Linked DNA regions of Nonomuraea africana. The protein of the gene in region 2 interacts with the protein of the main gene of each other region in a pairwise test. Links are inferred from orthologs where the notes say so. Each region holds a gene or a part of one and is shown on either strand. Other genes may lie near its edges.

Region 1 (15,365 bases), 2.6 Mb from region 2 along the record:
GCTGGAGGCCTCGATCGACGGCGCGCACGGCGTGCTGCTGTCGATCGCGGGCGGGTCCGACCTCGGTCTGTTCGAGATCAACGAGGCGGCGCAGCTCGTCTCGAACGCCGCGGCGCCCGACGCCAACATCATCTTCGGTACGGTCATCGACGACGCCCTCGGCGACGAGGTCAGGGTCACGGTGATCGCCGCCGGGTTCGACGAGATCGCTCCCGTCGAGAAGCCCGCGCTGCAGCAGCCGCGTCAGCAGCCCAGACCCGCCGCCGCGCCGTCGGCGGTTCCCCCGGCCGCCGGGCCCGTACGCCCCGCGCCCGCCCCGGCGCCCAGCGTGAAGGCCGAGCCGCCGAGGCCGGAGCCGCGTCCCGAGCCCCGCCCCGAGGTGCGGCCTGAGCCGCGCCCCGAGCCGGTGCGGGCCGTCGAGACGCCCCCGCCCGCGCCGGCACCCGCGCCCGCACCCGCGGCCGCCGTGCCCACGCCGGTCGAGGAGCCGCCCGCGCCCGTGTCGATCCCGCGGCCGGCGCCCGAGGTGACCAACCCGCCCACCCCGATCTCCTCCCGCATGTCGGAGCCCGCCAGGCGGCGCCCCGTGGTCTTCGAGGAGCAAGAAGAAGAGCTGGACGTGCCCGACTTCCTGAAGTGAGATTCCTCACCCGGCCCCTGCTCCGGGAGAGGGGATCACACCCCCGCTGCGAGACCTCGGGGTCGACGCGGTGGGGGTTCGGTGCGTCTCGGGGCCCCGGTTCGCGGTCCATCCGCGAAGGGTGCACGATGGGTTTCTTGTGGACATAGCTCGCAAACAGCAGATCGCGGCCGGGCTGGCCGAGGTCGAGACGCGGATCTCCGCGGCCTGCCGGGCCGCGGGGCGCTCCCGCGAGGAGGTCACGCTGATCGCGGTGACCAAGACCTACCCGGCCGAGGACGTACGGATCCTGGCCGGGCTCGGCGTGACCGAGGTGGGCGAGAACCGCGACCAGGAGGCCGCGGAGAAGGCCCGCGCCTGCGCTGACCTGCCGCTCACGTGGCACTTCGTCGGTCAGCTCCAGACCAACAAGGTGCGCTCTGTGGTCGGGTACGCCGACCTGATCCACTCCGTCGACCGCTCCAGGCTGGTGGCGGCCATCGGACGCGAGGCCGTACGGGCCGGGCGGGAGATCGGCTGTCTCGTGCAGGTGGCGCTCGACGACGACCCGGGCCGCGGCGGGGCGCGCCCCGCCGACGTGCCGGGGCTGGCCGACGAGATCGCGGCGACGGAGGGCGTACGGCTCGGCGGGCTCATGGCCGTCGCGCCGCTCGGGGAGGAACCGGGCAAGGCGTTCGCGAGGCTGCGGGATCTGGCGCTGGCCGTACAGGCCGGGCATCCTGGTGCGACCATAATCTCGGCGGGGATGAGCGGCGATCTGGCCGAAGCCGTGGCGCACGGTGCGACACACGTGCGAGTCGGTACGGCGTTGCTCGGTCGCCGCAAGCCCTTCGTCAGGTAATGTCCCCTCAAGTGGGCCTTGGGCCCGCGAACGAAGTAGAGGTCGATCAGCGGTGAGCTCCAAGGGGGTACGGCTGCCGCCTCGAGTGCGGATCGCTCGAGCGAGTGCGACCATGAGCAGGAGGACGACTTAGCGATGGCCGGCGCGATGCGCAAGATGGCGGTCTACCTCGGCCTCGTGGAGGACGACCGCTACGAGAGGTACGAGGCCTACACCGACGACGACTACGACTACGAGGAGGAGTCGCGTCGGGCCGAGCAGGACCGTCCCGCGACGGCGCACGACCGCGACGACGACACCGACCCCGGTGTCCCCGCGCCCAGACCGGCGACGACCGTGCTGGAGCGCCGCACGACCGACCTGGCGCGCATCACGACGCTGCACCCGCGGACCTACAACGAGGCGCGGACGATCGGTGAGCACTTCCGCGACGGCACCCCGGTCATCATGAACCTGACCGAGATGGTTGACAGCGATGCCAAGCGACTTGTCGATTTCGCGGCAGGTCTCGTCTTTGGCCTACACGGCAGCATCGAACGTGTTACCAACAAGGTGTTCCTGTTGTCCCCAGCCAATGTCGAGGTGACCGCCGAGGACAAGGCCCGAATCGCGGAACGCGGATTCTTCAACCAGAGTTAGAGTCTCTGTATGACTACCTACCCGACCGGGTCCTCGGGACCGGAAGGGGCACCCAGAAGTGGAGGCGCGGCCGGACCGTGGGGATCGTTGGCGAGATCTTGGTCGTTGTCCTGTCTCTCTATCTGGTGTTGCTCATCGGCAGAATGATCTTCGAGACGGTGCAGGCGTTCGCCCGGCAGTGGCGGCCTTCCGGGTTCGTTCTGGTGCTGGCGGAAGCCACATACACCGCAACAGACCCACCTCTCAAGTTTCTCCGCCGTTTCATTCCTCCCCTCCGGTTGGGTACGGTGGCCTTTGACCTAAGCTTCACAGTGCTCTTCATTGTGGTCTTGGTCATGATCCAACTCGTGTCCGCGCTGTAGTGATCGGGTACCGTCCCTCCGGACAGACTCCAAGCGCGCCAAGGAGACCAAAAAGATGCCGCTGACGCCCGCTGATGTGCGGAACAAGCAATTCAGTACCACCCGGTTGCGACCGGGTTACGACGAGGAAGAGGTGGATGCCTTCCTCGACGAAGTCGAGGCTGAGCTTGACCGCCTGATCCAAGAGAACGAGGAGCTCCGCGCCAAGCTGGCCGAGTGCCTGCGGGGCAAGGTGCCCGGCGGCATGAACATGCCGATGGCCTCCGCCCCCGTGCAGGAGCAGCCCAAGCCGGAGATGATGGCGCCGCCGCAGCCGGAGCCCATGCAGGCCCCGCCGCAGCCGCAGCCGGTCCCCGTTGCCATGAACATGCCTCCCGCCGAGGACAACATGGACACCGCGGCCCGCGTGCTCGCCCTCGCCCAGCAGACGGCCGACCAGGCGATCGCCGACGCCCGCCGCGAGGCGGACGAGACCGTCACCCGCGCCCGCCGCGAGGCCGACGACATCCTGACCAAGGCTCGCCGCCAGGCCGAGCAGGTCATCGGTGACGCCAGGGCCCGCGCCGAGACGCTGGAGCGCGACGCCCAGGAGCGCCACCGTCAGGCCATGGGCTCCCTCGTGCAGACCCGCGACGAGCTCGAGCGCAAGGTCGAGGAACTGCGCAGCTTCGAGCGCGAGTACCGCAGCAGGCTCAAGCTCTACCTGGAGAACCAGCTCGCCGAGCTGAACGTCTCCGCGGAGGGCGGCAGTGGCGGCTTTCCCGTGATCCCCAGCGCTCCGATGGGCGGTGGCGCCCCCGCCATGACCCACTCGGTGCCGCAGGGCGGCCAGCAGCCCCTTCCCGGCGGGCCCAACCCGTTCGGTGGCGACCAGTCGCAGCACCAGGGTGCCTTCCAGGGCGCCGACGGCCAGCACAACGACCGCCGCTAACGCCGGTAAGGTAACGGGTCAGATTCGCTTCTGATCCGTCACTCGAAAGAGCCCCCTGTGATCCTCATCAGCGCTGGTCTGGTGCTCGCGGCGGTCATTCTGCTGATCGCGGGCTTCGTCATGGCTGAACCGTTCCTGATCATGTGGTCGATCGTGGTCAGCGTGCTGTCCGCGCTCTTCCTGGTGATCGGGGCGTTCCTGCGGCGTCACGAGCTGTTCCCCGGCGGCGGTGGTGCCGGGGCGCAGGCGCCGCGGGAGCCGTCCGCGCCTGTCACTCCGAAGGCGACGACGCCCGCGGGCGTCGCCCCAGCTGGGACGGCGCCGCAGCCGATGGCACCCCGGCCGCCGATCCCCGCGCCCACGGGGATGAGGCAGCAGACGGCGACCGTGCCGAACGCGGCGCCCCGTCCACGGCCCGTCGCGGCGCGCGGCATCTCGCCCGACGCGATCGTCATGGTGATCCCCGGACGCAAGCGCTACCACGTGGCCGGCTGCCGTCAGCTCAGTGGACGAGATCACGAGGAGCTCACCTACGAGGAGGCGCGCGAGGAGGGCTTCACGCCCTGCACGACGTGCCTGCCCGACGCCGCGCTCGGCGGGCGGCAGGTGCCCCCTGCCCCCGAACAGCCTGGCGTCGGCCGCGCCCCCTATCCGGCCGCCTCCGCCAGCAGGGACACCGACCCCGTCGGCCGCCCTGTCACCTCCCCCGGCCAGCCCGGCACACCTGCGCGCCCCTCCGGCCCGGCCCCGGGCGCCTCCGGCGCTCCCGCCCCCCTCTCCGGCGCCTCTCCCGCCGTCTCGGGCGAGCCCTCCGGGCCTTCGAACCCCTCCGCCCGCCCCACCGCCCCTCCGCCCGCCCCCGCAGGCCGTACGGCGTCGCAGGCGGGCCCCGCCGGGTCTTCCGGTGGTCCGGCGTCACAGGCCGGCACCTCTGAACCTTCTGGTCGTACGCCGACGCAGGCCGGCGGCCCGGACTCCTCCGGTCGTCCGGCGTCGCAGGGCAGAGCGACCGATTCGACGGGCGGTTCCGCCGCCTCGCGCGACACCTCATCTGAGTCCTCCGGACGCCCGGGCGACGCTGATGACGGCGCTACCTCTCCCGGCGCGCCCACCGGCTCTACCGCCTCCCGCGCCGAGTCCGCGTCATCGCGCGGCGAATCTCCTGCTTCTCGCAGTGAGTCCCCGTCATCTCGGGCCGAGTCCGTCGCCTCTCGGGCCGAGTCGACGTCTTCTGGCGGTGAGTCGGCGGCTCCTCGCGGTGATTCGTCGGCTTCTCGTGGTGAGTCCCCTGCCTCTCGTGCCGAATCTCCCGCGTCGAGCGCGCAGGCGCCGTCCGAGCGTGGCGAGTCTCCCTCGGCGGGCGTGGCTTCTGAGCGCTCCGAGGGGGCGGCTGCTCGGCGCCCCGACGGGACGGCGGGCGGCTCGCAGCCGAAACCCGCACCTGGCACGCTCGTGGCCGGCACCCCCGGCGCCGCACCACGCCCCGCCTCCAGCGGCCCTTCCCCTGAGGCGCCCAAGAGCGGTCCCGCAGCGGACGACACCCGGCAGGCCCGCCCTTCCCAGGCTGCTCCGCAGAACGCTCCCTCGACAACTTCTCCCCAGAACGCTCCCTCGTCGGCTTCTTCGAAGGACGGCCGCCCCTCTGCGGCGCCCACACAGGACCGCCCTGCGGCTTCCGCTCAGGACCGCTCCTCGGGTTCCGCTCAGGACCGTCCTGGGGCTTCCGCTCAGGACCGCTCCTCGGGTTCGTCGCAGGATGGTCCCTCGAAGGGGTCCCCGCAGGAGGGCTCCCCGGCTTCCGCGAAGGGCGTCCTCTCGGCCGGTTCCCCTCAGGGCGGACCGTCAGCAGGTCCCGCGAAGGGTGGCCCCTCGGCGGGATCAGCGCAGGATGCGCCCGCCCCGGGCGCCGCGAAGGATCGCGCCTCCGTGGGTTCCGCTCGGGAGGGGTCCGCTGAGCCCGATGGGGCCGAGGACACCTCGTCCGAGATGACCCAGAGGCTGCGCCCACCTGTGGCCGCGGTGCGGAACGCGGAGGCGAAGCCCGCCGCCAAGGCTTCCACCTCCGGACAGGAGCCCGACGCCGAGCGCCGCAGCGGCGCTGCTCGGACCAGGGAGTCCGGTGGCGGGTGGTTCGACCGTCCGGAGTCGCTGGACGCGGAGCCGGTGGGGCCGGAGGCGACCGCACCCGGGCGCGCCGGGCCTCCGGTCGTCCCCGGTTCCACCTCAGCCCCGGGCAAGGCAGGCGCACCCGCCGCCGACGAGGACACGCCTTCAGGGGCGAACGAGACGGTCAGGCTCGACCGTCCCGGTGTCGTCAAGGTGATCGGTGGCACGCGGCGCTTCCACAGCTCGTCCTGCCCCCTGATCAAGGGGGCGGAGCCGGGCAGCATCCAGACGATGCAGAAGGCCGAGGCCGAGTCGAAGGGGCTCACCCCCTGCTCGGTCTGCCAGCACGACCACCAGCGAGTCGGCTGACCTCCGCCCCGACGCTCGATCTTGTCGAGGCAGTGCCGCCAGAACGCGTTGTATCCGGAACCGAGATCGGTGTAGCGGGCGCCGACCTCTTTCCCGGCTCCGGCCTCTCGAAGCCGCACGCCACCGCGTCCAGCAGCATTGCCCCGGCTTCGTCGACATCTCGCCGACATGGCCGGGGCCCCGCGCTCTTGGGCGCCGCCGACGGCCCGCATCGACGACGCCCGACAGTTCGTTCACGGTGCCTTCCAAGTGTCTTCCTGTCCAAGGTCGATCACCATGCGCGTCTCGCTCTAGCCGCGAACGCGGGCTTGGGGCCGGGTCTGCCTGGTGGTGTTACGCGGGCTCCGGAGACGGGCTCCACCGGGTGGTGATACGCGGGCTCGAGGACGGCTCCGCCAGGGGTGTTACGCGAGTTCGGGGGACGGCTCCGCCGGCGCTGACGGCTCTGCTGCCCTCTCGGCCGCCGGCGGTTTCAGGAAGCTGGTGGCCCAGCCGATGGTCATCACGGCGATGATCAGGCCGGTGATCACCGCGGACGAGGCGGTGGAGCCGCCGATCAGTCGCTGGGCGTGGAGTGTGACCGTTCCAGAAGCTTGCCGGGATCTCACCCGTGGTCCACGGGGATCCGTTGGGCCGGGTGCGTGCATGGCGACGGCGCGGCGCCTCGGGTGAGGGGCCGCGCCGTCGGTTGTTCAGGCGCGCCTGAGCTGGAAGCTCAGGCCCAGGTCGGCGTCGGTGTGGACGGGCAGGTCCGCGGACGTGCCCTCGCTCAGGCTGGCGGCCAGGACCTCCTCACCCACCAGCGAGCCGTCCGCGCGCAGCGCCTCGGCCAGGTCCGCCGACGAGGCCGACCACCACAGGTCGATCCGGTCGGTGATGGCGAGGCCGGTCGACTTGCGGGCGTCCTGGACGAGGCGGATGACCTCGCGGATGAGCCCGGCCCTGCGCAGCTCGTCGGTCATGGCCAGGTCGAGCGCGACCGTCTCGCCGGTGCCGGTGTCGACCGCGCCCGTCTCGACCGCCCAGCCCGACTTGGGCTGCTCGGTGACGATCACCTCGTCGGCGGTGAGCGAGACCGTGCCCAGCTCGCCCGCCTCCACCGAGACGGGTGCGCCCGAGCGCAGCGTCGCGGCCAGCGAGGCGGCGTCGGCGGCCGAGACCGCCGCCGCGACCAGCTTGGTCTGCGAGCCGAACCGCTTGCCGAGCGCCCTGAAGTTCGGCTTGACGGTGAAAGACACCAAATCCGTACTAAATCCGGACATGTCTTCCAGAGCCTGGACGTTCAGCTCGTCCGCGATGAGGTCGCGCAGCTCGGGGGAGAGCGACGCCCAGCCGGGAGCGCCCACGAGGGCGCGCCCCAGCGGCTGGCGCGTCTTGACCCCGGAGGCGGCGCGGGCCGACCGGCCCAGCTCGACCAGCCTGCGCACCAGCGCCATCTGCGCCGACAGCGACGGGTCGAGCAGCTCCTCCTTGACCGACGGCCACGAGGCCAGGTGCACCGACGACGGCGCGTCCACGCCGCGCAGCACATCCCAGAGATAGTCGGTGACGAACGGCGTCATCGGCGCCATGAGCCTGGTGACCGTCTCCAGGCACTCGTACAGCGTCGCGAACGCCTCCTGCGAGCCCTGCCAGAACCTGCGCCGCGAGCGCCTGACGTACCAGTTGGACAGGTCGTCGAGGAACTCGGCGAGCCTGCGGCCCGCGCGCACGGTGTCGAAGGCGTCGAGCGCGGCCGTGACCTCCGACACCGTCCGGTGCAGCTCGGCCAGAGCCCACCTGTCGATCAGCGGGCGCTCCGCGGCGGGGGGCGCCTCGTCCGCCATCGAGGGCGACCACGACTCGGCGTTGGCGTAGAGGGTGAAGAAGGAGGCGGTGTTCCAGTAGGTCAGCAGGACCTTGCGGACGATCTCCTCCAGCGCGTTGTGGCCCACGCGCCGCGCCGCCCACGGCGAGCCGGAGGCGGCCATGAACCAGCGCAGCGCGTCGGCGCCGTGCTGGTCCATCAGCGAGATGGGCTCGAGCACGTTGCCGAGGTGCTTGCTCATCTTGCGGCCGTCCTCGGCCAGGATGAGGCCGAGGCAGAGCACGTTCTCGTAGGAGGACTGCTCGAAGACCAGCGTGCCGACCGCCATCAGCGAGTAGAACCAGCCGCGCGTCTGGTCGGTCGCCTCGCAGATGAACTGCGCGGGGTAGACGCCGTCGGGCTTGCCCTTGGCGCCCCACTGGGCGAACGGCATGGAGCCCGAGTCGTACCACGCGTCGATGACGTCGGGCACGCGCTGGGCGACGGCGCCGCACGAGGGGCAGGGGAAGGAGATGTCGTCCACGTACGGCCGGTGCGGGTCGAGGTTCGACAGCTCCTGGCCCGCCAGGGACCCGAGCTCCTCCAGCGAGCCGACGCAGGTGACGTGCGACTCGTCGGCCGAGCACACCCACAGCGGCAGCGGCGTGCCCCAGTATCGCGAGCGCGACAGCGACCAGTCGACGTTGTTGCGCAGCCACTCGCCGAAGCGGCCCCACTTGATGGTCTCGGGGAACCAGTTGGTCTTCTCGTTCTCCGCGAGCATCGTGTCCTTGACCGCGGTGGTGCGGATGTACCAGGCGGGCAGCGCGTAGTAGAGCAGCGGGGTGTGGCAGCGCCAGCAGTGCGGGTAGCTGTGGTCGAAGTGGCCGCCGCGGAACAGCAGGCCGCGCCCGGCCAGGTCCTCGGTCAGGCCCTCGTCGGCGTCCTTGAAGAACTGGCCGCCCACCATCGGCACGTCGGGCAGGAAGCGGCCGTCGGGGCCGATCGGGTTGACGATCGGCATGCCGTACGTCTTGCAGACGGTCATGTCGTCGGCGCCGAAGGCGGGGGCCTGGTGGACCAGGCCGGTGCCGTCCTCGACGGTGACGTAGTCGCCCAGGACCACGTAGTGCGCGCCGGGGATGTCGACCAGGTCGAACGGGCGGGAGTAGGCGGTGCGCTCGAGTTCGCGCCCGGAGAAGCGGGCCACCTCGGTGGCGCCCTCGCCGAGGACCGGCAGCAGCGGCTCGGCCACGACCAGCACCTCGCCGTCCGCGGTGCGCGCGGCGACGTAGGTGACCTCGGGGTGGACGGCCACCGCCGTGTTGGACACCAGCGTCCAGGGCGTGGTCGTCCAGATCAGCAGCGAGGCGTCGAGCTCCGCGAGCGGGCCGGAGGTCACGGGCATGCGGACGTAGACGGACGGCGAGGAGACGGTCTCGTAGCCGCCGGGCTGGCCCAGCTCGTGGTCGGACAGCCCGGTGCCGCAGCGCGGGCAGTACGGCGTGATGCGGAAGTCGCGGAACAGCAGGCCCTTGTCGAAGATGACCTTGAGCGACCACCAGACGGACTCCACGTACTCGGGGTCCATCGTGCGGTAGGCCTGGGACAGGTCGATCCAGTAGCCCATGCGCTCGGTCAGCTCTTCGAAGGCGTCGACGTGGCGCAGCACCGACTCGCGGCACTTGGCGTTGAACTCGGCGATGCCGTACGCCTCGATGTCCTTCTTGCCCGTCAGCCCGAGCTCTTTCTCGATGCCGACCTCGACCGGGAGGCCGTGGCAGTCCCAGCCGGCCTTGCGCGGCACGCTGAAGCCGCGCATGGTCTTGTAGCGGGGGAAGAGGTCCTTGAAGACGCGCGCCTCGACGTGGTGGACGCCGGGCAGGCCGTTGGCGGTGGGCGGGCCCTCGTAGAAGACCCAGGCGGGGGCGCCTTCGTTCTGCTCGACGGAGCGCTCGAAGATCTTCCCGTCCCGCCATCGGTCGAGGACCTCACGCTCGAGCGCGGGCAGGTCGACCTGCGCGGGTAGAGAGCGGAAATAGTGGGACATCTCGGGCGGGACCTCCACGGTGTCGAAACGGCGACGATGTGAAGGGACGAAGCCGTCCGGCTCCGCGGTACCACCCCTCTTGACCCCCGGAGGGACCCACTTCATTTGGTCTGCGGCCGGTTCTAGTGAGCTCTGGCGAGCCGTTCTTCCGGCGGCTCGGGAGTGATATCCCTGTGATTCGCATCACAGGGCTCCGTCAACGCCTTGCAGGCTAAAACCATAACGCAGAGTGGAGGGCGAACGCTTCCCGATATCCACCTCAGCAAATTGCGACAAAGATCCGGGAATGGATGCCTATGTTGAGGAGTTGATCCGGCGTGGCGGGATAGTACGGGAGGGGTAAACCGTACGGCGGGTCGTTTGCCGAGTCGTTATTCACGGCCTAAGCTGCCCGCACCGTTTGAGCCTTGATCAGCATGGAGGCAGCCATGGCGGCAGTCACGCAGACCGCGACCCCTTCGATGTGGTCGGCAGAGGAGCTGGCCGAGGTACGCGACACCCTCGTTCAGGAAATAGCCGAGCTCGAGGCCGACATCCTCCGGCACGAGACGGAGATCGCCTCCGGGGACGTCACCCAGGGGGCGGGCGACGACCAGGCCGACGCCGGGGCCAAGACGTATGAGCGCGAACGCGAGATCGCCCTTACCCTGAACACACGCGACCTGGTCGCGCAGAACGAACGTGCGATCGCCAGGATCGACGCAGGGACCTATGGAGTGTGCGAATCGTGCCACAAGCCGATCGGCAAGGAGCGTCTGCAGGCGTTCCCGAGGGCGACGCTGTGCGTGACATGCAAGCAGCGGGAGGAACGCCGCTGAGCGCTGACAGTGAGACAGCCGCGAGGCCGATCGGGCGACGCCTGATCGGCCTTCTCGCGTTGATCGCCGTGGTGATCTACGGGCTCGACCTGTTCACCAAGACCCTCGTGCTGCGGACGCTGGAGCGCGAGGACCCGCTGGTGGTGATCCCCGGCCTGCTCCAGTTCAGGGTGATCTTCAACTCTGGTGCGGCCTTCAGCATCGGCACCGGGATGACCTTCGTCTTCACGCTGGTCGCGGCCGGGGTGGTGGTCGCGATCCTGCGCACGGCGCGCAAACTGCGCAGCCTGCCGTGGACGCTCACGCTCGGCCTTATGCTGGGCGGGGCGCTCGGCAACCTCACCGACCGGCTGCTGCGCTATCCCGCGGGCTTCGGCCGTCCCGCCTCGGGGCAGCTGCAGGGGCACGTGGTCGACTTCATCGAGACCTTCCCCGGCCACTTCCCCGTCTGGAACATCGCCGACTCGGCGATCGTGTGCGGCGGCATCGTGGCGGTCTTCCTGGCCTGGCGCGGCTACCAGATCGACGGCACCAGGGAGGTGACCAGCAAGAATGGCTGAACAGCGCAGCCTGCCCGTCCCCGACGGGCTCGAAGGCGAACGACTCGACGCCGCACTGTCGCGGCTCTTCGGTTTCTCCCGCACCCGCGCTGCCGAGCTGATCGGCGCGGGCGACGTGCTGGTGGACGGCTCCCAGGGGGCCAAGTCCGACAGGGTGCACGCGGGCGCGTGGCTCGACGTCACGCTCCCGCCGCCGATCACGACGCCCATGCCGGTGGCCGAGCCCGTCCCCGGGATGGCGATCATCTACGAGGACGACGACATCGTGGTGGTCAACAAGCCCATCGGCGTCGCCGCCCACCCGACCGTCGGCTGGACCGGCCCCACGGTGATCGGCGGCCTGCTCGGCACCGGGCACACGGTGGCCACCAGCGGCGCGGCCGAACGGCAGGGCATCGTGCACCGCCTCGACGCCAACACCACGGGCGCGATGGTCGTGGCCAAGAGCGAGCACGCCTACTCCGTCCTCAAGCGCGCCTTCAAGGAGCGCACGGTCGACAAGCGTTACCACGCGCTGGTCCAGGGCCACCCCGACCCGTTCAGAGGCACGGTCGACGCGCCCATCGACCGCCATCCCTCCGGCGACGGCAGGTTCGCCGTGGTGGCGGGCGGCAAGCCGTCGGTGACCCACTACGACACGGTCGAGGCCTTCAGGGCCGCCTCGCTGCTCGACATCAAGCTGGAGACCGGGCGCACGCACCAGATCCGCGTCCACATGGCCGCGCTGCGCCACCCGTGCGTGGGCGACCTCATGTACGGCGCCGATCCCACGCTCGCGGCCAGGCTCGGGATGACCAGGCAGTGGCTGCACGCGGTGTCGCTCGGCTTCGAGCACCCCTCCAGCGGCGAGTGGATGTCCTTCAGCAGCGACTACCCCGACGACCTGCAGAAGGCGCTCGACATCGTGCGCGCGGAGTCCTGACCTCAGCCCTCGTCCTCGGCCTTGCCCTTGCCCTTGGCCTTGATCTTGCCCTTCTGGCGCTGCTCGTCCTCGCCCTCCTCGGGCTCGACCTGACCGGGGTCGTCGTCGGAGCCGCGCTCGGCGGTCGGCTCCTCGGTCGGCTCGCCGGGTGGCGAGGTCTGCTTCGCCTTGCTCCTGGTCGGCTTCGGATCGGGCCGTTGCCGATCGGCGCGCTCAGGCGACCTGGTCTGCCTCGGCTCACCCCACGAGTCGGTGGGGGGCGGGGCCTGCTGTAACGGGGTGCCGCCCTCTTCGCCAGAGCCCGCCGGCGTGGGAGTGGGCGTGGGCGGCGGCGCCGAGGTCGCCGTCGGCGTGCGCGCCACGGACGGCACGGAGGCCGACTGCTTCGGCTGAGGAGTCTCCGTGCGGCCCGACATCCACGCCATCCCGCCGGTCACCAGCGCCACGGCGGTCGCCGCGGCCGCCAGCGCGACCAGCGGAGGTGGCCGCCGCCGCCTCCGGGTCGCAGGCCGTACGGCGGAGGCGGGCAGCGCCGGAGGCACGGCCACGGGGGCGGTCGGCTCGGGGGCCAGGCCGAGCACGATCTCCCGCAGCCGCCGCTCCGCCTCGTCGATCCCCATCCGCAGCGCGGGGTCCTTCCGCAGCAGCCCGTGGACGACAGGGGCGAGCGGTCCCGCGGCCGACATGGGCAGCGGCTCGTCGTGCATCACGGCGGCCAGCGTCGCCAGGGCGTGGCCGCGCTGGAAGGGCGAGTGCCCCTCCACCGCCGTGTAGAGCGTGACGCCCAGCGACCACAGGTCGGAGGCCGGCTCGGCGCTGCCGCCCGCCGCGCGTTCCGGCGCGATGTAGGCGGGCGTGCCCACGAGGATGCCGGTCCTGGTCACCGGCGCCTCGTCCTCGGTCGTGGCGATGCCGAAGTCGGTCAGCACCGCCCTACCGTCCTCGGCCAGCAGCACGTTGTCCGGTTTCACGTCGCGATGGAGCACCCCCGCGGCGTGGGCGGCGCGCAGCGCGGCAAGGATCTCCAGCCCGATCTCGGCCACCCTGGCCGGTTCGAGCGGACCTCGCTCGCGTACCAGCGAGCCGAGCGTCCGCGAGCGGACCAGCTCCATGACGATCCAGGGGTGTCCCCCCTCCTGGACCACGTCGAAGATGGTCGCCACCCCGGGATGGGCGACCCGCCCGGCGGCTCTCGCCTCGCGGAAGGTGCGCACCATGAAGACCTCGCGTTCGGGACCGCTCAGGTCGGGCGGCGGCAGCACCTCCTTGACCGCGACGTCGCGGCCGAGCACCTCGTCGTGAGCCTCCCACACGGTGCCCATGCCGCCCCGTCCGATGGTTCTGAGCAACCGATAACGCCCACCGATGATCCCCGAAGATTCGGACATGTGGGACGGGCTACCCCGTAAAGGCTCGAACAAGCGCCGTGACCACGGCCGCCGCCGCCAGCACCACGAGGAACGGCGCGCGAAGCACGAGGGCGACGGCCGCCGCGCCGAGACCGGCCGTCCTGGCGAGATCGAACTGCAGCGCTCCCTCGTGCGTGAAGGTCTGCACCGCGATCAGCGCGGCCAGCAGCGCGACGGGCACCAGCTCGGCGAACCTGCGCACCGCGGGGTGGTCGAGCACCCGGCGGGGAGCGGCGAGCCCGCCCAGCTTCAGCGCGTAGCAGCCCAGGCCGACCAGGACGATCGCCCACCACAGCGTCATCGGAGCACCACCGCCAGCACGACGACGGCCGACAGCAGGACGGGCACGCCCGAGGGGACGAAGGGGGTGGCGAGCAGCGCGATCGCGGCGCCGCCCAGCGCCAGCCCGCGCAGGCCCGGCTCGCTCGCCAGGCGGGGCCAGAGGATGGCCAGGAAGGTGGCGGGGCCCACCGCGTCCAGCCCGAGCACGCCGGGGTCGCCGAGCGCGGAGGTGCCGAGCGCGCCGATCAGCGTGGTCAGGTTCCACATCAGGTACAGGCTGGCGAAGGTCGCGGTGAACGCCGTGCGGGCGGTCTCGGGAGTCGGCTGGGCCAGCGCGACGGCGGTCGTCTCGTCGATCACCCCGTGGGCGGCCACCAGCCGCCTGCCGCCGCGCACCTTGAGCAGGTCGGCCAGGCGCAGGCCGTAGAGGGTGTTGCGGCCGCCGAGCAGGAGCGCGCCCGCCGCGGCCGCCAGCAGGTCACCGCCGCCGGAGACCGCGCCGACCAGCGCGAACTGCGAAGCGCCGGTGAAGGCGATAAGGCTGAGGACGCACGACTGCGCCACGTCGAGTCCTGCGGTGACGGCCGCCGCGCCGAACGCGGCGCCCGACAGGCCGACGGCGACTCCGACGCCTAGTCCGTCCCTTGTTGCGGTGTTCATGCCACCCGAGGCTAGGACGAGGGGGATTGGCGAGTCTTGTACGTTCCTGCGGCGCGCTGGTAGGCGGCGGGCGGGATGCCGACGACGCGCTTGAAGTGGCGGCCGAGGTGGGCCTGGTCGGTGAAGCCCACCTCGGCGGCGACCTGGGCGGGCGGCAGGCCGGTCTCCAGGAGGCGGCGGGCCTGCCGTACGCGCAGGGAGGTGAGGTAGGCGTGCGGGGGCAGGCCCGTGACCGCCTTGAACGCGCGCAGCAGCGGGAACGGCCTGGCCTGGACGGCCTGCGCGAGATCCTCCAGCGTGGGCGGGTCGGTCATGCGCTCGTGCAGCAGGTCGATGGCCTGCCGTACCGCGCCCTGGCCGGACGCCGCCTCCAGGGGCGGCCGCACGCCCGCGTGCCTGGACAGCAGGCGCGCGAACAGCGCGCGCATCAGCGTGGAGGCGGCGAGCCGGTCGCCGCGCTCGGTGGCCAGGTGCGCGCTGACCAGCAGCCTGGCCAGATCGGGGTCGCGCACCACCTGCTCGGGGAAGTACGGCGTGCCGCGCCCCGCTCCCAGCGCTTCGATCGACGGATAGAGCATGCGGTAGGACCAGCCGCCCGGCACGCCCGCCTGACCGGTGTGCTCGTGCTCGGGGTTGACCAGCACCACGTCGCCCGCCCCGGCGCGCAGCAGCCTGCCCCGGTAGTCGAACTCCTCCACGCCCGAGGTGATCACGCCGATGGCGTAGCCGTCGTGGACGTGACGGGAGAAGCGATGGGTGACGTAACGGGCCTTGAGCAGGTCGACTTCCGGCACCCCCGGGTGCCGCCAGAAGCGCGCCTGCTCGCTCACGTCGGCCTGAAGGTCTCGAGGATGGTGTCGAGGGTGGCCCTGCTCTCGGTCCAGAGCCGGTCGGGGGTCTCCCAGTAGAGCGCGAAGGGACGGCCGTCGCCCAGCCGGAAGCCGCGGTTCAGCACGTGGATCATCTCGCCCCCCTTGTTCCTGGTGAACT
Region 2 (14,503 bases):
AGTCGAGCATGAGAGGTTCTCCTTAAGTAGGGGCTCCGGGGAGCTATATGGATATTTGTACCTAAGGCGACTTGCGTATCCCTTTCATGCCGATAGCAGATGATATGAGCGATATGCCGGAATGTCGTTTTCGCGGGGGAAGCATCGATCCGCTGCTCGTGGGCCACGCCCCGGGACAGGTCGGGGGGCTCTTCCATTGGTTCGTGTATCCAGCCTGAGAAGGGGCTGACGGGGGGTGATTCCCTCTCGACGGTGGGCGGCCGGCCGGTCGTATCGAGTGGCGATATCCGCACCGCGACCGACACGATCGTCGACCTCGTCGCACGAACCACGGATCGATCATCGAATGTGGCGATGGCGATTGATCGCACGCCGGCCGTGGCCGCGCAGCGGCCACCTCCGAGAGAATTCGCCGGCGGACGTCTGGTGAACGTCCATGTCATGGGCGACATCGGTTCTCGCGACGCTCGCCCTTGCCCGCTTGACACTTCCCGCGCACACAGGTGGGCGGCCGACGCTGATCGCGTCGGCCGCCCATGTTGGTGGCCGCTAATCGGTTTTGCTCACTGGCTGTGCGGCTGATCAACAAGGGAATGTCAGTCGTTGCCGATGTTGATGTCGCCCTTGTTGCCGCTACCACCGTCACCGCCGACGCCGCCGAAGCCGTTGGCGTTGCCGCCGTTGCCGTTGCCGATGGTGCCGCCCTCGTTGTCGACCTCGACCTCCTTGTCACCACCGCCGCCGCCGTTGCCGATGCCGATGTTGCCCTCGTTGTTGTCGCCGCCGAAGCCGCCGGCGCCGAAGTCGCCGTTGGCGTTGCCGCCGTTGCCGTTGCCGATGGTGCCGCCCTTGTTGTTGACCTTGACCCTCTTGCCCTTCTTCTTGTCGTCGTTGTGGTGCCCGGGCGTCATGGTTGTCTGTACGCCAGCGGTCGTTCCCACTTCGGTCACGGTGGCGGCGCTGGCGGGCTGGGCCGACAGGATCATGGGGGCCACCACGGCGGAGGCTGCGATCGTGGCGGCTGCGAGGGTCTTCTTGATGTCGAACATGTGGTTCTCCTTAGTGTGTGTAGATCTATGTGGTGGTACGAGCCCCGTTGGGCTATGTGGACATTTCTAGGCGAAGTGACTTGCATATCCCTTTCATGGCAATAGCGGAGGATTTGCGTGATATGTCGGAATAGCTTGCCTGTCGGGGATGACGTCGATCCGCTGTTCGTGCAGAAGTCCCCTTGGGGGCCGCTGGGCATACCCGTAGCGACTGGCCGTGGGCTGTTCGTACATGCCAAAAAGGCCGCGCCGGCTCTCGACGCGGTTGCGGGCGAGGCATGGCGCCCTCCCGGCGGATCCGTCACGGTCGCGGCTTACGCGGAGGCTTGGCGCACCGTCGCCGGTGACGAAAGGGGCGGGCGCGCGAGTGAGGGTGCCCTGGTTCAGGTGTCGCCCGTAGCAGGCGCCCGGCCCCATCAGTGGTGCAGGAGGCGTTCCGCCGTGAGCGCGGGGAAACCGGCCACGTGTTTGGAGAGGGCTACCACGACGCGGCGGTCAACCACTTCTCACATCAGCGGTGCGGGTCTACGCCGCGCTCACGGGGGGTGGCCGGAGCGTCTTGCCGTACGGTCGGATGGGCGAAGGGCTGGTCACAGGGCGCGGTCGGCGGGCCACTCGTCGGCGAGGGCGGAGTGGACGATGGAGTCGCGCCAGCCCGACGGTGTGGGTACGTGGTGGCGGATGCGTCCCTCCTCCATCATCCCCGCGACCAGCATCGCCAGCTGCGCCGCCGTGTTGGCGGGGGAGCGGGCGCCCCACAGGCGGTGCAGCCCCAGCCCCTTGAAGCCGAACCGCAGCAGCAGCCGGATCAGGTCGGTCCCCATCCCGCGTCCCCACAGGTCGGGGCGGAGGCCGAGGCCGATCTCGGCGCTGTGCGGGTGGTCGGCCTCGATGTGCAGGCGGGCCACGCCGATGACCTCGCGGGTCTCGAGGTCGGTGACGGCCAGCACGTACAGGCGGCGAGGGGTGGCGGTGGCCGCCGCGATCGCCTCGGCGACGATCTCGACGACCTCGGCCCGGCTTCGCGGGTCGAACGGCAGGTGCTGGGTGGCCGCCGGGTCGCCGTAGACGGCGTGCAACGCGTCGACGTCGTCGGCGGTGACCTCACGCAGGCCCAGTCGCTCGCCGGTGACGTGGACGCTGCGCATGCGCAGACGGTAACGCGTCCCCCGCGATCTTCACAAGAGCTGTCAAGTCGCCAGTTGACTGCCGTAAGCTCGCGCGACAAGTTCGGCGACGGCGCCGTGCGCGCCCAGCGGGTCGGCGTATCCGGCGCCGATGCTCGCCGCCGCCGACTCCAGGACGGAGGCGTCGGCCTCGTGCCCGATGAGGCAGGGGGAGATCGCCAGGCGCTCGGCGCCCGCGGCGCGAAGGCGCTCGGCGGCCACGCCGACACCGGGATCGCTGTCGAGGGAGGCGGCCACGACGGGCAGGGTGAGCCGCGAGGCGAGCAGCACGGCCGTCGCCTGGGCGGCGTGGACGGCGTGCTCGCCGCCGACGGTGCCGAGGATGACCGCGTCGACCGGGCTGGAGACGCTGAGCAGGCGCATCCGGTCGGCCCTCGCGAGCTGCTTCTCCGCCAGCTTGATGTGCAGGGCCTCGGCCAGCAGCGGGTGCGGGCCGAGCGCGTCGGTGACCGTGGCCTCCGCGCCGGTGGCGGCGACGGCCTTGGTGATCTCCTCGGTGACCACGGGGTCGGGCCAGAGGGTCAGTGGCACCACGATCGCGGCGCGGTCCTGCGGGAGCGTGTCTGCGAGATCTTCGAACGTGGCCAGACGCACCTCGATGTGCGGGTTGTCGACCCGGACCAGCCCGGCGATCTCCTCGGCGTACCCGCCGGGGTCGGCGGGGCACGCCAGCACGAGGGCCGGGGCGTCCGGCGGCAGGGACGTGGGAACGGGCCGCCGATGGCGGCCGCCACCGGGCCGGGGGGAACGTTCACGTACAGGCAGGCTCACGGCGCGGAGTTTATGACTATTTGGAAATCCGCGTGCCCGAAAACGGCGGCGATTCCATTACAACCTCACGAGTCTCACCAGTCAGACAGGTATCGGCTGTGAGCGAGATCACATCGTGACGTACTGAAACGTTGACGTCACGCGCGGGGCGGCGAGACTTTGAGAAATCTAGAAGCGCGTTCTAGAGCAACCTTCCACCCCCCGGAGGTTGGAATGAAGCCGTTCTACGTCCGCGAGCTCACCGTCTATCCCGTCGGCACCCGGCGCATCCGCCTGCTGGCGGTGGCCGTGCTGGCGAGCCTGGTGGCCAACTTCGAGACCACACTGGCCACGATCCTCCCGCTGCTGCGCGCCGACCTCGACATGTCGCTGGAGGTCTACGGCCTCATCGCGGCCGTCTCCGTGCTGGTGGGCGGGCTGTCGGCCGGATTCGGCGGGATCCTGTCCGACCGGTGGGGCAGGGTGACGATCCTGGTGCCCACCCTGACCGTCACCGCCGCCTGCAACTTCCTGCTGGCCACTGTCGACACCGTGGGCGGGCTGTTCTTCGTGCGGTGCCTGATGCTGTTCATCGAGGGCGCGGCCATCACGATCACCGCCAGCCTGGTGCGAGACTTCTCCCCGCGTGTGGGCAGGGCCCAGGCGTTCGGGTTCTGGACCTGGGGCCCGGTGGGCGCCTCCTTCCTGGCCTCGGCGATCGCGAGCCTGACGCTGCCGATGTTCGGCAACGCCTGGCAGTCGCAGGCCGTCATCATGGGCGTGGTCTCGCTGGTGCTCTGCGGCGTCATCATCTGGCAGATCGCCGAGCCGTCGGCCGCGCTCAGAGCGCAGGTGATGTCCGCCGAGGCCGCGGTGGCGACCGAGGAGAAGATCGACCCCGGTAAGGTCCGCGAGCTGCTCAGGCATCCCCATCTGTGGGCCCACGTCTTCGGCAACACCGGGTGGCAGGTGCTCTACTGGACCTTCGCGATCTTCGGCCAGACCATCCTGGTCGACTCCTTCGGGATGAGCGCCGCGCAGGCCAACGGGGTCGTCGCGCTCGGGATCGTGCTCAACGCCGTCGCGGTGATCGCGGTCGGGCGGGTGTCGGACCGGCTGCAGCTGCGCAAGCCGTTCACGCTCGTGGGCACCGTGCTCACCATCGCGGCGCTCGGCGGGTTCGTCGCCCTCATCGGCTCGGGGGCCGGCGGTCCCGTGGTCGTCATGGTCTACGCCGCCCTCTTCCTGGTGCTCGGCGTGGCGTACGTGCCGTGGATGGCGAACTTCTCGGAGGACGCCGAGGACGTGGAGCCGCGGCTGCAGGGCGCCGCGCTCGGCATCTGGGGCATGGTCGTGCGCATCATGATCGTGGTGCTGCTCCTGGTGTCGCCGCAGGTCGTGGCGGCCGGCGGGTGGAGCGCGTGGCTGCTGGTCGGCCTCGGCGGCCAGGTGGTCTTCCTGATCTCCATGGCCGCCTTCAGGGGCAGATGGCGTACGGCGAAGCCGGCTTCCGCGGCCGTCTGATCACCCGGAGGGCACTGTGACCTGAATCACAGTGCCCGCTGTTTACATCCATGTAATCGATTACCTATGGTGATGTAATCGATTACATGGAGGACGCATGGCACGCATCAAGGACGTCGCGGCACGCGCGGGCGTCTCCGTCGCCACGGTCTCCCGCGTGCTGAACGACAACCCGTCGGTCACGGAGGAGACCCGCGACCGCGTCTACGCGGCCATGAAGGAGCTCCGCTACGTCCCGAACGCCGTCGCGCGCTCCCTGCGCACCGAGGCCACCCGGACGATCGGCCTGATCATCGGCGACATCCTCAACCCCTTCTTCACCGAACTGGCGAGGGGCGTCGAGGACGAGGCCAGGCAGGCCGGTTACACCGTCGTCATCGGCAACGCCGACGAGCGGGCGGAGGAGCAGGACCACTACGTGCGCACCCTGGTGGAGCAGCGCGTCGACGGGCTGCTGATCTGCCCCACCGCCGAGGTCACCCCGCTGGTGGAGGAGCTGGTCCGCACCGGCAGGCCGCTCGTCTTCCTCGACCGCACGATCAGCGGCCTCGACGTGCCGTCCGTGCGCGCGGACGGGGCCACGGCCATCGCCGCGCTGGTCGCGCACCTGAAGTCCAGAGGGCACCGCAGGATCGCCTTCGCCTCGGGGCCGGCCACGCTGTCGACGGGCCGCGAGCGGACCGAGGCCTTCGCCGCGGCGATGAACGAGGCGGGTCTCGACCTCAGGACCGAGTACTTGGCGACGGGCGACTTCCGCGAAGGCAGCGGCCGGGCCATCACGGCGCGCCTCCTGGATCTGCCGGAGCCGCCTGAGGTGATCTTCTTCGGGGACAACCTGATGACACTCGGCGGGCTGGACGAGATCAGGGCCAGGGGGCTGCGCATTCCCGACGACGTGGCGGTCGCCTCGTTCGACGACGTGACGTGGTTCGTCCACGTCGATCCACCGATCACCGCGATCGCCCAGCCCACCGCCGAGATGGGGCGCACGGCCGTACGGCTGCTGCTGCAGGGCGTCGCGGGACGCAGCGGGGAGTCGGTGGTGCTCCCCGCCGAGCTGGTCGTCCGCAGGTCCTGCGAGAGGAAGGGTGCATGAGATGAGCCAGGAGATCCTCAGGGTCGAGGGCCTGCGCAAGCGCTTCCCCGGCGTCCTCGCACTGGACGGGGTGGACCTCTCCCTGCGCACCGGCGAGGTGCACGTGCTGCTCGGCGAGAACGGCGCGGGCAAGAGCACTCTGATCAAGATGCTCTCCGGCGCCTACCACCCCGACGAGGGCCGCGTCCTGCTCGACGGCCGCCCCGTGGAGATCCGTACGGCAGGCGACGCCCAGCGCCTCGGCATCGCCACCATCTACCAGGAGTTCAACCTGGTCCCCGAGCTGACCGTGGGGGAGAACCTCGCCCTCGGCCGCCCGCCGCGCAGGTTCGGCTTCGTCGACGTCAAGGCCATGCACCGCCAGGCCCGCGAGCTGCTCGACCGGGTCGGCCTCGACATCGACCCGCGCAGGAAGCTCGGCACGCTCGGCATCGCGCGCATGCAGATGGTCGAGATCGCCAAGGCGCTGGCGCTGGAGGCCCGCGTGCTGATCATGGACGAGCCCACCGCGGTGCTGACCACCGGCGAGGTGGACAGGCTCTTCTCCATCGTCAGGCAGCTTCGCGACCAGGGCGTGGCGATCGTCTTCATCACCCACCACCTCGAGGAGATCGCCCAGGTCGGCGACAGGGTGACCGTACTGCGTGACGGGCGCTCGGTGGCCGAGGTGCCGGCGGACACGCCCGAGGACGAGCTCGTCAGGCTCATGGTCGGCCGTCCCATCGACCAGCAGTACCCCCGCGAGTCCGAGCGGCCGGGCCGGGCGCTGCTGAAGGTGAGCGGGCTGGGCAGGCGCGGCCACTTCGACGAGGTCTCCTTCGAGGTGCGCGCCGGCGAGGTCGTCGGCCTCGCGGGGCTGGTGGGCGCGGGCCGTACCGAGGTGGCCAGGGCGATCTTCGGCGCCGATCACTACGACGAGGGCGAGGTCACGGTGGACGGCAGGCCGCTGCCCGCCGGAGACATCCACGCGGCGATGGCCATGGGCCTCGGCTTGGTCCCCGAGGACCGCAAGGGGCAGGGGCTGGTGCTCGGCGCGGACGTCGCGGAGAACCTCGGCCTGGTGACGCTCGGCAGGGCGACCCGCGCCGGATTCGTGGACCGTCAGGGCCAGCGCAAGGTGGCCGCCGAGGTCGCGGGCCGGCTCGGAGTCCGGATGAGCGGGCTCGGCCAGGAGGTCCGCACGCTCTCCGGAGGAAACCAGCAGAAGATCGTCATCGGCAAGTGGCTGCTGGCCGACGTCAGCGTGCTCATCCTCGACGAACCGACCCGCGGCATCGACGTCGGCGCCAAGGTCGAGATCTACCAACTGATCAACACACTGACCGCCTCGGGTCACGCCGTCCTCATGATCTCCAGTGATCTCCCCGAGGTGATCGGCATGAGCGACAGGGTGCTCGTCATGGCCAGAGGCAGGCTCGTCGGCGAACTCCCCGCGGACGAGGCGACACAGGACGCGGTGATGGCGCTGGCCGTCACCGAGGTGGAGGGTAGTCGTGTCCAGTAGAACGAAGGTCTTGCTCTCGGAGAACGGCGCGCTCGTCGCGCTCGTGGTCCTGGCCGTCGCGCTGTCGCTGCTGTCCAGCGACTTCCTGAGCGTGAGCAACCTGCTCAACGTCGGTGTGCAGGCGGCCGTCACCGCGATCCTCGCCTTCGGCGCCACGTTCGTCATCATCACCGCGGGCATCGACCTGTCCGTCGGCTCCGTGGCCGCGCTGTCGGCGATCACGCTGGCGTACCTCTCCACGACCTCGGGCCTGCCGTGGCCGCTGGCCACGGTGATCGCGCTGGCCGTCGGCGTGGTGTGCGGGCTGGCCAACGCCGCACTCATCGCGTACGGCAAGCTGCCCCCGTTCATCGCCACCCTGGCCATGCTCGGCATCGCCCGTGGCCTGGCGCTGGTCGTCTCCCAGGGCAGCCCGATCGCCATGCCCGACGCGGTCTCCCACGTGGGCGACACCATCGGCGGCTACCTGCCGATTCCGGTGATCGTCATGGTCGTCATGGGCCTCATCGCCGCCGTCATCCTCAACCGCACCTATCCCGGCCGCGCCATGTACGCGATCGGCGGCAACGAGGAGGCGGCCAGGCTCTCCGGCATCAAGGTCAACAGGCAGAAGCTCGTCACCTACGCCCTGTCGGGCGGCTTCGCGGCCGTCGCGGGCATCGTGCTGGCCAGCCGCCTCGCCTCCGCCCAGCCGCAGGCCGCCGCCGGCTACGAGCTGGACGCCATCGCCGCCGTCGTCATCGGAGGCGCCAGCCTGTCCGGCGGCAAGGGCCGCGCCTTCGGCACTTTCGTCGGCGCCCTCATCCTCGCCGTTCTGCGCAACGGCCTGAATCTCCTGTCCGTCTCCGCCTTCTGGCAGCAGGTGGTGATCGGCGTCGTGATCGCGCTCGCGGTCCTCGTCGACACCCTGCGTCGCAGGTCAAGCAATTAAGGGAAGAGAACTGTCATGAAGCTGAGGATCATCGCGGCCGGCGCCGCGCTCGCGCTCGGCCTGACCGCCTGCGGTTCGGCCGACACCACGGGGACGTCCCCCACGGGCGGCTCCGGCGATATCAAGATCGGCATGTCGGTCTCCACGCTCAACAACCCCTACTTCGTCCAGCTGCGCTCGGGCGCGGAGGAGGAGGCCAAGAAGCTCGGCGTCTCGCTGACCGTCACCGACGCCCAGAACGACGCCTCCCAGCAGGTGAACCAGGTCCAGAACTTCACCAGCCAGAACATGAAGGCGATCGTCATCAACCCGGTCGACTCCGACGCGGCCGCGCCGGCCGTCAAGGCGGCCGAGCGGAGCAACATCCCGGTGATCGCCGCCGACCGCGGCGTCAACGGCGCCCAGGTCAAGCAGACCGTCGCCTCCGACAACGTCCAGGGCGGCAAGCTGGCCGCGCAGGAACTGGCCAAGCAGATGGGTGAGAAGGGCAAGGTCGTGGTGCTCCAGGGCGTCGCGGGCACCTCCGCCTCGCGCGACCGCGGACAGGGCTTCACCGAGGGCATCAAGGCCTACCCGGGCATCCAGGTCGTCGCCGCGCAGCCCGCGGACTTCGACCGCACCAAGGGCCTCGACGTCATGAGCAACCTCCTGCAGTCCCACCCCGACATCACCGGTGTCTTCGCCGAGAACGACGAGATGGCGCTCGGCGCGATCAAGGCGCTCGGCGCCAAGGCGGGCTCGGCGGTGAAGGTCGTCGGCTTCGACGGCACGCCCGACGGCCTGAAGGCCGTCCAGGACGGCACGCTGGCCGCGACCGTCGCCCAGCAGCCCAAGGTCCTCGGTCAGCAGGCCATCGCCAGCGCGGTGAAGGCCGCCAAGGGCGAGAGCATTCAGCAGACCGTGGCCGTGCCGGTGAAGGTCGCGACCAAGGACAACGTCTCCGAGTTCGCGGGCTGACCATGGACGTGGTCGTCGTGGGGTCGGTCAACGCCGACCTCGTGGTCAAGGTCGAGCGCAGGCCGGCGCCCGGCGAGACCGTGATGGGCTCCGACCTCGACACCTTTCCCGGCGGCAAGGGCGCGAACCAGGCCGTCGCCGCCGCCAGGCTCGGCGCGGACGTGGCCCTGCTCGCCAGGACCGGCACCGACCAGTACGGCACGCGCCTGGTGGCGGGACTCGCCGCCGAGGGCGTGTCCGTGGAGCACGTGGTGGAGAGCGAGGGGGCCAGCGGCGTCGCGCTCATCACCGTCGACGCCGACGGCGACAACAGCATCATCGTCTCGCCGGGCGCCAACGCGCGCCTCACCCCCGCCGACGTGGCCGCCGCCGCCGACCTGCTGGGCGGGGCCGCGGTGGTCTCGCTGATGCTGGAGATCCCGCTCGAGACCGTCACGGCGGCGGCCCGCGCCGCCCGGCGCGCGGTGCTGAACGCCTCACCGCCTCGGCCGTTGCCCAGGGAACTGCTGGCTTTGGCCGACCCGCTGGTGGTCAACGAGCACGAGGCGGCGTTCCTGCTGGGCTCGGAGGGAGATCCGGCGGGGATGGCCCGCGCCCTGCTCGCCCTCGGACCGAGGTCCGTGGTGATCACGCTGGGGGCGGAGGGCGCGGTGGTGGCGGAGTCCTCGGACGCCGCGCGCCCGGTTCACGTGGACGGTTCGCCGGATCGGGTTTCCTCGGGCGACCTGCCGGACCACGCTTCTTTGGGTCCGAGGGGCGCTTCCTCGGATTCCGCCTCGTCGGATCTCGCGAGTGGCGCGCGTGGTCCTTCGGGGCGGGCTGACGGGGTTGTCGTCACGGTGGTGCCGAGCCCCGTCGTGGACGCCGTGGACACCACGGGCGCGGGCGACGCCTTCACCGGCGCGCTGGCCTGGCGGCTGGCCCTCGGCGACACCCTGCCCGAGGCGGCGGCCCTCGCGGTGAAGGTCGGCGCGGCCGCCGTCCGCCGGGAGGGCGCGCAGAGCTCGTATCCGCGCATGGAGGAGCTGTGAAGCGCTCAGGGATACTCAACGCGGCGCTGGCCGGGCAGCTGGCCAGGCTAGGTCACACCGACCAGGTGCTGGTCTGCGACAGCGGGATGCCGATCCCGCCCGGTGTCGACGTGGTCGACCTGGCCTTCGTGCCCGGCGTGCCGTCCTTCGCCGACGTGCTGGACGGCCTGCTGAACGAACTCGTCGTGGAGGGAGCGGTGGCGGCGGGCGAGGTCGCGGAGGCCAACCCCGCATGCGCCGTCCTGCTGGAGGAACGGCTGCCGGGCCTGGAACACGTCCCGCACGAGGAGCTGAAGCGCCTGTCGCGAGAGGTCAAGCTGGCCGTACGGACGGGAGAGGCCCGCCCCTACGCCAACGTGATCCTGCGCTGCGGCGTCTACTTCTAACCGCCAGCCCCAACCCGGCAAGGCCAAGCCCCGGTCCCGGTCTTCTCGCGGGCGCGACAACGCTGGGCCCCAGGCGCTAACGGGATGGGATCACCACCGCCTGCGGGTTGCCCGGCGCGTAGACCGTGATGCCCTGTGGAAGCGACCTCAGTTTCTCGATCTCCGCGCAGGCGGGGCACTTGTCGTATCCGTCCTGCCGCGCCCTGTTCGCCTCCGCCTCCGCCTTCGCCTGGGCCACCTTCGCCTGCGCCTCCGAGACCGCCGCGTTGGCCGCCAGCGAGCGGTCCACCGCCTGCTGCACCGGCGCCGGCAGCGTCACCCTGGCCAGCGTGAACCGCAGCCCTGTCAGGTACTCGCCGCCGAGCGTGGCGGGCAGGTCGCGGGCCAGCGTCCGGTTGACGCCGTCCTGCACCTTGGCGATGGTCGCGTTGCTGTCCTGCGCCCGAAGCGTGGAACTGCCCAGCAGCGCGCAGGACGGCACCAGCTCCGCGCAGCGCATGCCCCCGATCTGGATGCGCAGCGCGTTGTCGATGACCGGCCGTACGGCCTGGCCGAAGAAGGCGGACCAGCCCGCGTCGCCCTCCCACGCGTACAGATCGCCCTTGTAAGTGCGGGTGCCGTATTTGTCGTCGAAGGTCTTCAGCGTCGCGGGGTCGAGAGTGAGGGTGAAGTACAGCGTGCCCTCGATGCCCAGGTTCACCCCGTCGCTGCTGGGCACCGTCACGACGTCCACACCGAGGGCGGTGGCGCGCCTGGCGTCGGCGGTGATGGTGTAGAAGCGCTGCTGGGCGGGGTAGGTGTGGACGGCCGACCACCAGCCGGTCCAGGTCAGGCCCGATCCTGGCTGGATGACCTGGCGCACCTTGTTGTCGTCCAGCGGGCCGCCGTCGCGCACGACGGCGACCTCGCCGCCACTCGTGCTCTCCCACCCGCCGACCGCGCCGATCAGGACGGGCAGCGCGAGCAGGGCGGCGATGATGACCACGGTGATTCTCACGAGGACCTCCGAGTGGGCGGCGGTGGCAGCCGCCGCCCACGTCCCTTCGCGGCTACCTCATGGCCTGGACGGCCTGGGCCTCCGCCTCCGCGTTCTTGGGCGCGATGGCGAGGCCGAAAGCGGTGATCGCCAGCGCGACCACCACGTAGATGGACACGGCGGTGGTCGTGCCGTAGGCGGAGTGGAGCTGCAGGGCGATGATCGGGGCGATCGCGCCGCCGACGATGCCCGCCACCTGGTAGCCCATGGACGCGCCGCTGTAGCGCAGGCGGGTGCTGAACAGCTCGGCGATGAAGGAGGCCTGCGGGCCGTACATCGCCGCGTGGGTCACCAGGGCGACCACGGCGGCCACCACGATGAGCGGGAAGGACTTCGTGTCGAGCAGCGGGAAGAAGAAGAACACCCAGACTGCGGCGCCGACCACGCCGGCCAGGTAGACCGTGCGCCTGCCGTACCTGTCGGAAAGAGCACCGAACAGCGGGATCAGCAGCAGCTGGCAGGCCGAGCCGATGAGCACCGCGTTGAGCCCGACCGAGCGCTCCAGCTTCAGCACGGTGGTGACGTAGAGCAGGATGTAGATCGTGAAGGTGTAGAAGGCCACGTCCACGCCGATGCGGGCGGTGAAGGCCGACAGCAGCGCGCGGGGGTGCGTGCGCAGCACCTCGATCAGCGGCATCCGGGCCTTGGCGCCCTTCTGCTCGATCTCGGCGAACAGCGGCGACTCGGTGATCTTCACCCGGACCCAGAGGCCGACCAGGACCAGCACCCCTGACAGAAGGAACGGCACCCGCCAGCCCCACGACAGGAACGCGGCCTCGGACAGGGAGGCGTTCAGGATGCCGAGCAGCGCGGTGGCCATGATGAAGCCCGCGGGGACGCCCACCTGCGGCCAGCTGGCGTTGAAGCCGCGCCGCCGCGGGTCGCCGTGCTCGATCGACATGATCACTGCGCCGCCCCACTCGCCGCCCAGGCCGAGGCCCTGGACGAACCTGAGCACACCCAGCAGGATCGGCGCGGCCACGCCGATGGCGTCGTAACCGGGCAGCAGGCCGATGAGGAACGTCGAGACGCCCATGACGAGCAGCGTCACCACCAGGACGGTCTTGCGGCCGACCCGGTCGCCGAAGTGGCCGAACACGATGCCGCCGAGCGGGCGGGCGACGAAGGCGACGGCGTTGGTGACCAGGGCGAGCAGGGTGGCGCTGAGCGGGTCGAAGGTCGGGAAGAACAGCTTGCCGAACACCAGCGACGCCGCCGTGCTGTAGAGGAAGAAGTCGTACCACTCCAGCGACGTGCCGATCAGGCTGGCGAGGATCACCCGCCGCGTCTGGTGCATGTCATCGCTCCTGCCTGCGTGGGGGGTATTACGGTTGAATCTAAGGATCGTTCAACAATTCGACAAGAGTTTTGTTCGATGATTCTCTGTGAACTGTGGATAACGCGGTGGCAGCGCTGGAGCACGACAGGTCCCGCCTGGGGCGTAGCAGTACGGCCGAGCGGGTGGCCGACATCCTGCGCGAGCACATCATCGAGGGGCTGTTCGCGCCCGGGCAGCGGCTGTCGGAGGAGGCGATCGGCAGCGCGCTCGGCGTCTCGCGCAACACCCTCCGCGAGGCCTTCCGGCTGCTGGGACACGAGCGCCTGCTCGACCACAAGCTGAACCGCGGGGTGTTCGTCCGCGTGCTGTCGGCCGCCGACGTCGCCGACCTCTACCAGATGCGCAGGGTCCTGGAGGGCGCCGCCGTACGGCGTTGCGCCAAGGCCACGCCCGAGGCGCTGCGGGCGATCAGGGAGACGGTGGAGGAGGCCGAGCGTTCGGCCTCGGACGACCGATGGCAGGACGTCGGCACCGCCAACAGCCGCTTCCACCAGGCGCTCGTGGCACTCAACGAAAGCCCGCGCCTGGACGAGGTGATGCGGCAACTGCTGGCGGAGTTGCGGCTGGTCTTCCACGTGATGAGCAATCCGCGGGCGCTGCACGAGCCGTTCGTCGAGCGCAACCGGCTGCTGCTGGGGCTGATGGAGGCGAGGCGGGCGGCGGACGCGGCGGCGTACCTGGAGATCTACCTGGACGACGCCGAACGACTCCTCCTCCAGGCCTACGAACCCATCGGCTGACCTCCGCCCGGCTGACTTCCGCCCGGCTGGCCCATGCCCGCGGGACCTGCCCGTTCTGCATGAACCCTCCGAAGCCGGGCGGCCGGACGGCAGCTGTGGCTGAGCTGTGACCAACCGATGTCTCTTCTCGGGAGTCCAAACGGGTGGAGAAGGAGAGGGGTCATGAAATACAGGCTTTTGGGGGCGGCGGCCGTGGTGCTGGCCGTCGGCGGGACGATCGTCCCGGCTCACGCGGACACCACCGCGACGAACGTCACCAAGTCCACAGTCAACAAGTCGACGATCGAAGGATCCGGCGCCGTCACCGCCCGCGTGGCGTGGGTGGGCTCCTGTGAGGACGCGGACGGCATCAGCGTCCCGTGCGGCAAATGGCGCGTCAGGCTCCGCGCCGGGGGCACGGTCACCGTCGCCGACGCCGCGGCCACGGCGGTGGACGCCCGCGGGCGCAAGGCCGACTCCGTCGGCAAGTTCGCCATCAGCGGCGACGGCCAGTGGATCCTCTACGAGCGGGCCAAGGACCACCGCCTGGTCGTGCGCAAGGTCGCGGGCGGCAGGGGAACCGTCCTGCCGGCGTCGCTGTCCAGGAAGGGCACCGAGCCCATGCGCGTCTGGCTGTCGCCCGCGGGCGACAGGGTGCTGGTGGAGTACGACGAGGGACGCGAGCCGGGCAAGATCGTCACGGTGGCCACGGGGAAGATCGTGAAGTTGCCCGCCGCCGACGACCTCGAGGGTCTCAGCGGCGACGGGGACGAGGCGCTGGCCATGCGCTACAACAACGACAACACGACGACGCTGGTCGCCCACGGCATGGACGGCCACAGCGTCGCCAAGGTCCCGCCGCAGGTGGTGGTCAACGCCGCCACGCGGGCCCTGTCGGCCGACGGCCACACCGTCGCCGTGCTCATCAGCGGCAACACCGAGACGCGCCAGCCGCCCAAGCTGCGCCTGTACGACCTGGCCACCGACCGGCTGT

The links.
Region 1: the proteins of H4W81_RS49195 (region 2) and ileS interact in binary tests that used the Escherichia coli proteins (3 or more experiments, as listed by UniProt). The link is inferred for Nonomuraea africana from one-to-one orthologs.

Annotation. Positions count from the first base shown.
Region 1 is NZ_JADBEF010000001.1:4,375,279-4,390,643, reverse strand. What follows is about bases 6,381-10,056. They hold ileS (isoleucine--tRNA ligase), read right to left. Parts: upstream 9,725-10,056; coding sequence 6,581-9,724; downstream 6,381-6,580. Other genes in these bases: H4W81_RS20670 (hypothetical protein), read right to left, coding at 6,381-6,496. In the rest of the region: cell division protein FtsZ, read left to right, coding at 1-640; H4W81_RS20710 (YggS family pyridoxal phosphate-dependent enzyme), read left to right, coding at 780-1,481; H4W81_RS20705 (cell division protein SepF), read left to right, coding at 1,617-2,120; H4W81_RS20700 (YggT family protein), read left to right, coding at 2,198-2,482; H4W81_RS20695 (DivIVA domain-containing protein), read left to right, coding at 2,538-3,413; H4W81_RS20690 (hypothetical protein), read right to left, coding at 3,432-3,623; H4W81_RS20685 (hypothetical protein), read right to left, coding at 3,620-3,868; H4W81_RS20680 (hypothetical protein), read right to left, coding at 4,061-4,342; H4W81_RS20675 (hypothetical protein), read left to right, coding at 5,400-5,888; more of H4W81_RS20670, read right to left, coding at 6,293-6,380; H4W81_RS20660 (TraR/DksA family transcriptional regulator), read left to right, coding at 10,153-10,542; lspA (signal peptidase II), read left to right, coding at 10,602-11,102; H4W81_RS20650 (RluA family pseudouridine synthase), read left to right, coding at 11,095-12,024; H4W81_RS20645 (serine/threonine-protein kinase), read right to left, coding at 12,027-13,412; H4W81_RS20640 (AzlD domain-containing protein), read right to left, coding at 13,423-13,734; H4W81_RS20635 (AzlC family ABC transporter permease), read right to left, coding at 13,731-14,375; and 2 more genes. UniProt on the Escherichia coli protein: Catalyzes the attachment of isoleucine to tRNA(Ile). As IleRS can inadvertently accommodate and process structurally similar amino acids such as valine, to avoid such errors it has two additional distinct tRNA(Ile)-dependent editing activities.
Region 2 is NZ_JADBEF010000001.1:1,755,823-1,770,325, forward strand. What follows is about bases 7,214-10,027. They hold H4W81_RS49195 (D-ribose ABC transporter substrate-binding protein), read left to right. Parts: upstream 7,214-8,056; coding sequence 8,057-8,998; downstream 8,999-10,027. Other genes in these bases: H4W81_RS49190 (ABC transporter permease), read left to right, coding at 7,214-8,041; H4W81_RS08125 (ribokinase), read left to right, coding at 9,001-10,027; rbsD (D-ribose pyranase), read left to right, coding at 10,026-10,027. Outside these bases: H4W81_RS08085 (hypothetical protein), read right to left, coding at 1-10; H4W81_RS08090 (hypothetical protein), read right to left, coding at 597-1,049; H4W81_RS08095 (GNAT family N-acetyltransferase), read right to left, coding at 1,640-2,197; H4W81_RS08100 (sirohydrochlorin chelatase), read right to left, coding at 2,240-3,007; H4W81_RS08105 (MFS transporter), read left to right, coding at 3,221-4,510; H4W81_RS08110 (LacI family DNA-binding transcriptional regulator), read left to right, coding at 4,608-5,606; H4W81_RS08115 (sugar ABC transporter ATP-binding protein), read left to right, coding at 5,608-7,110; more of H4W81_RS49190, read left to right, coding at 7,100-7,213; more of H4W81_RS08125, read left to right, coding at 10,028-10,029; more of rbsD, read left to right, coding at 10,028-10,415; H4W81_RS08135 (SPFH domain-containing protein), read right to left, coding at 10,492-11,412; H4W81_RS08140 (MFS transporter), read right to left, coding at 11,465-12,748; H4W81_RS08145 (GntR family transcriptional regulator), read left to right, coding at 12,856-13,530; H4W81_RS08150 (hypothetical protein), read left to right, coding at 13,693-14,503. UniProt on the Escherichia coli protein: Part of the ABC transporter complex RbsABC involved in ribose import. Binds ribose. Also serves as the primary chemoreceptor for chemotaxis.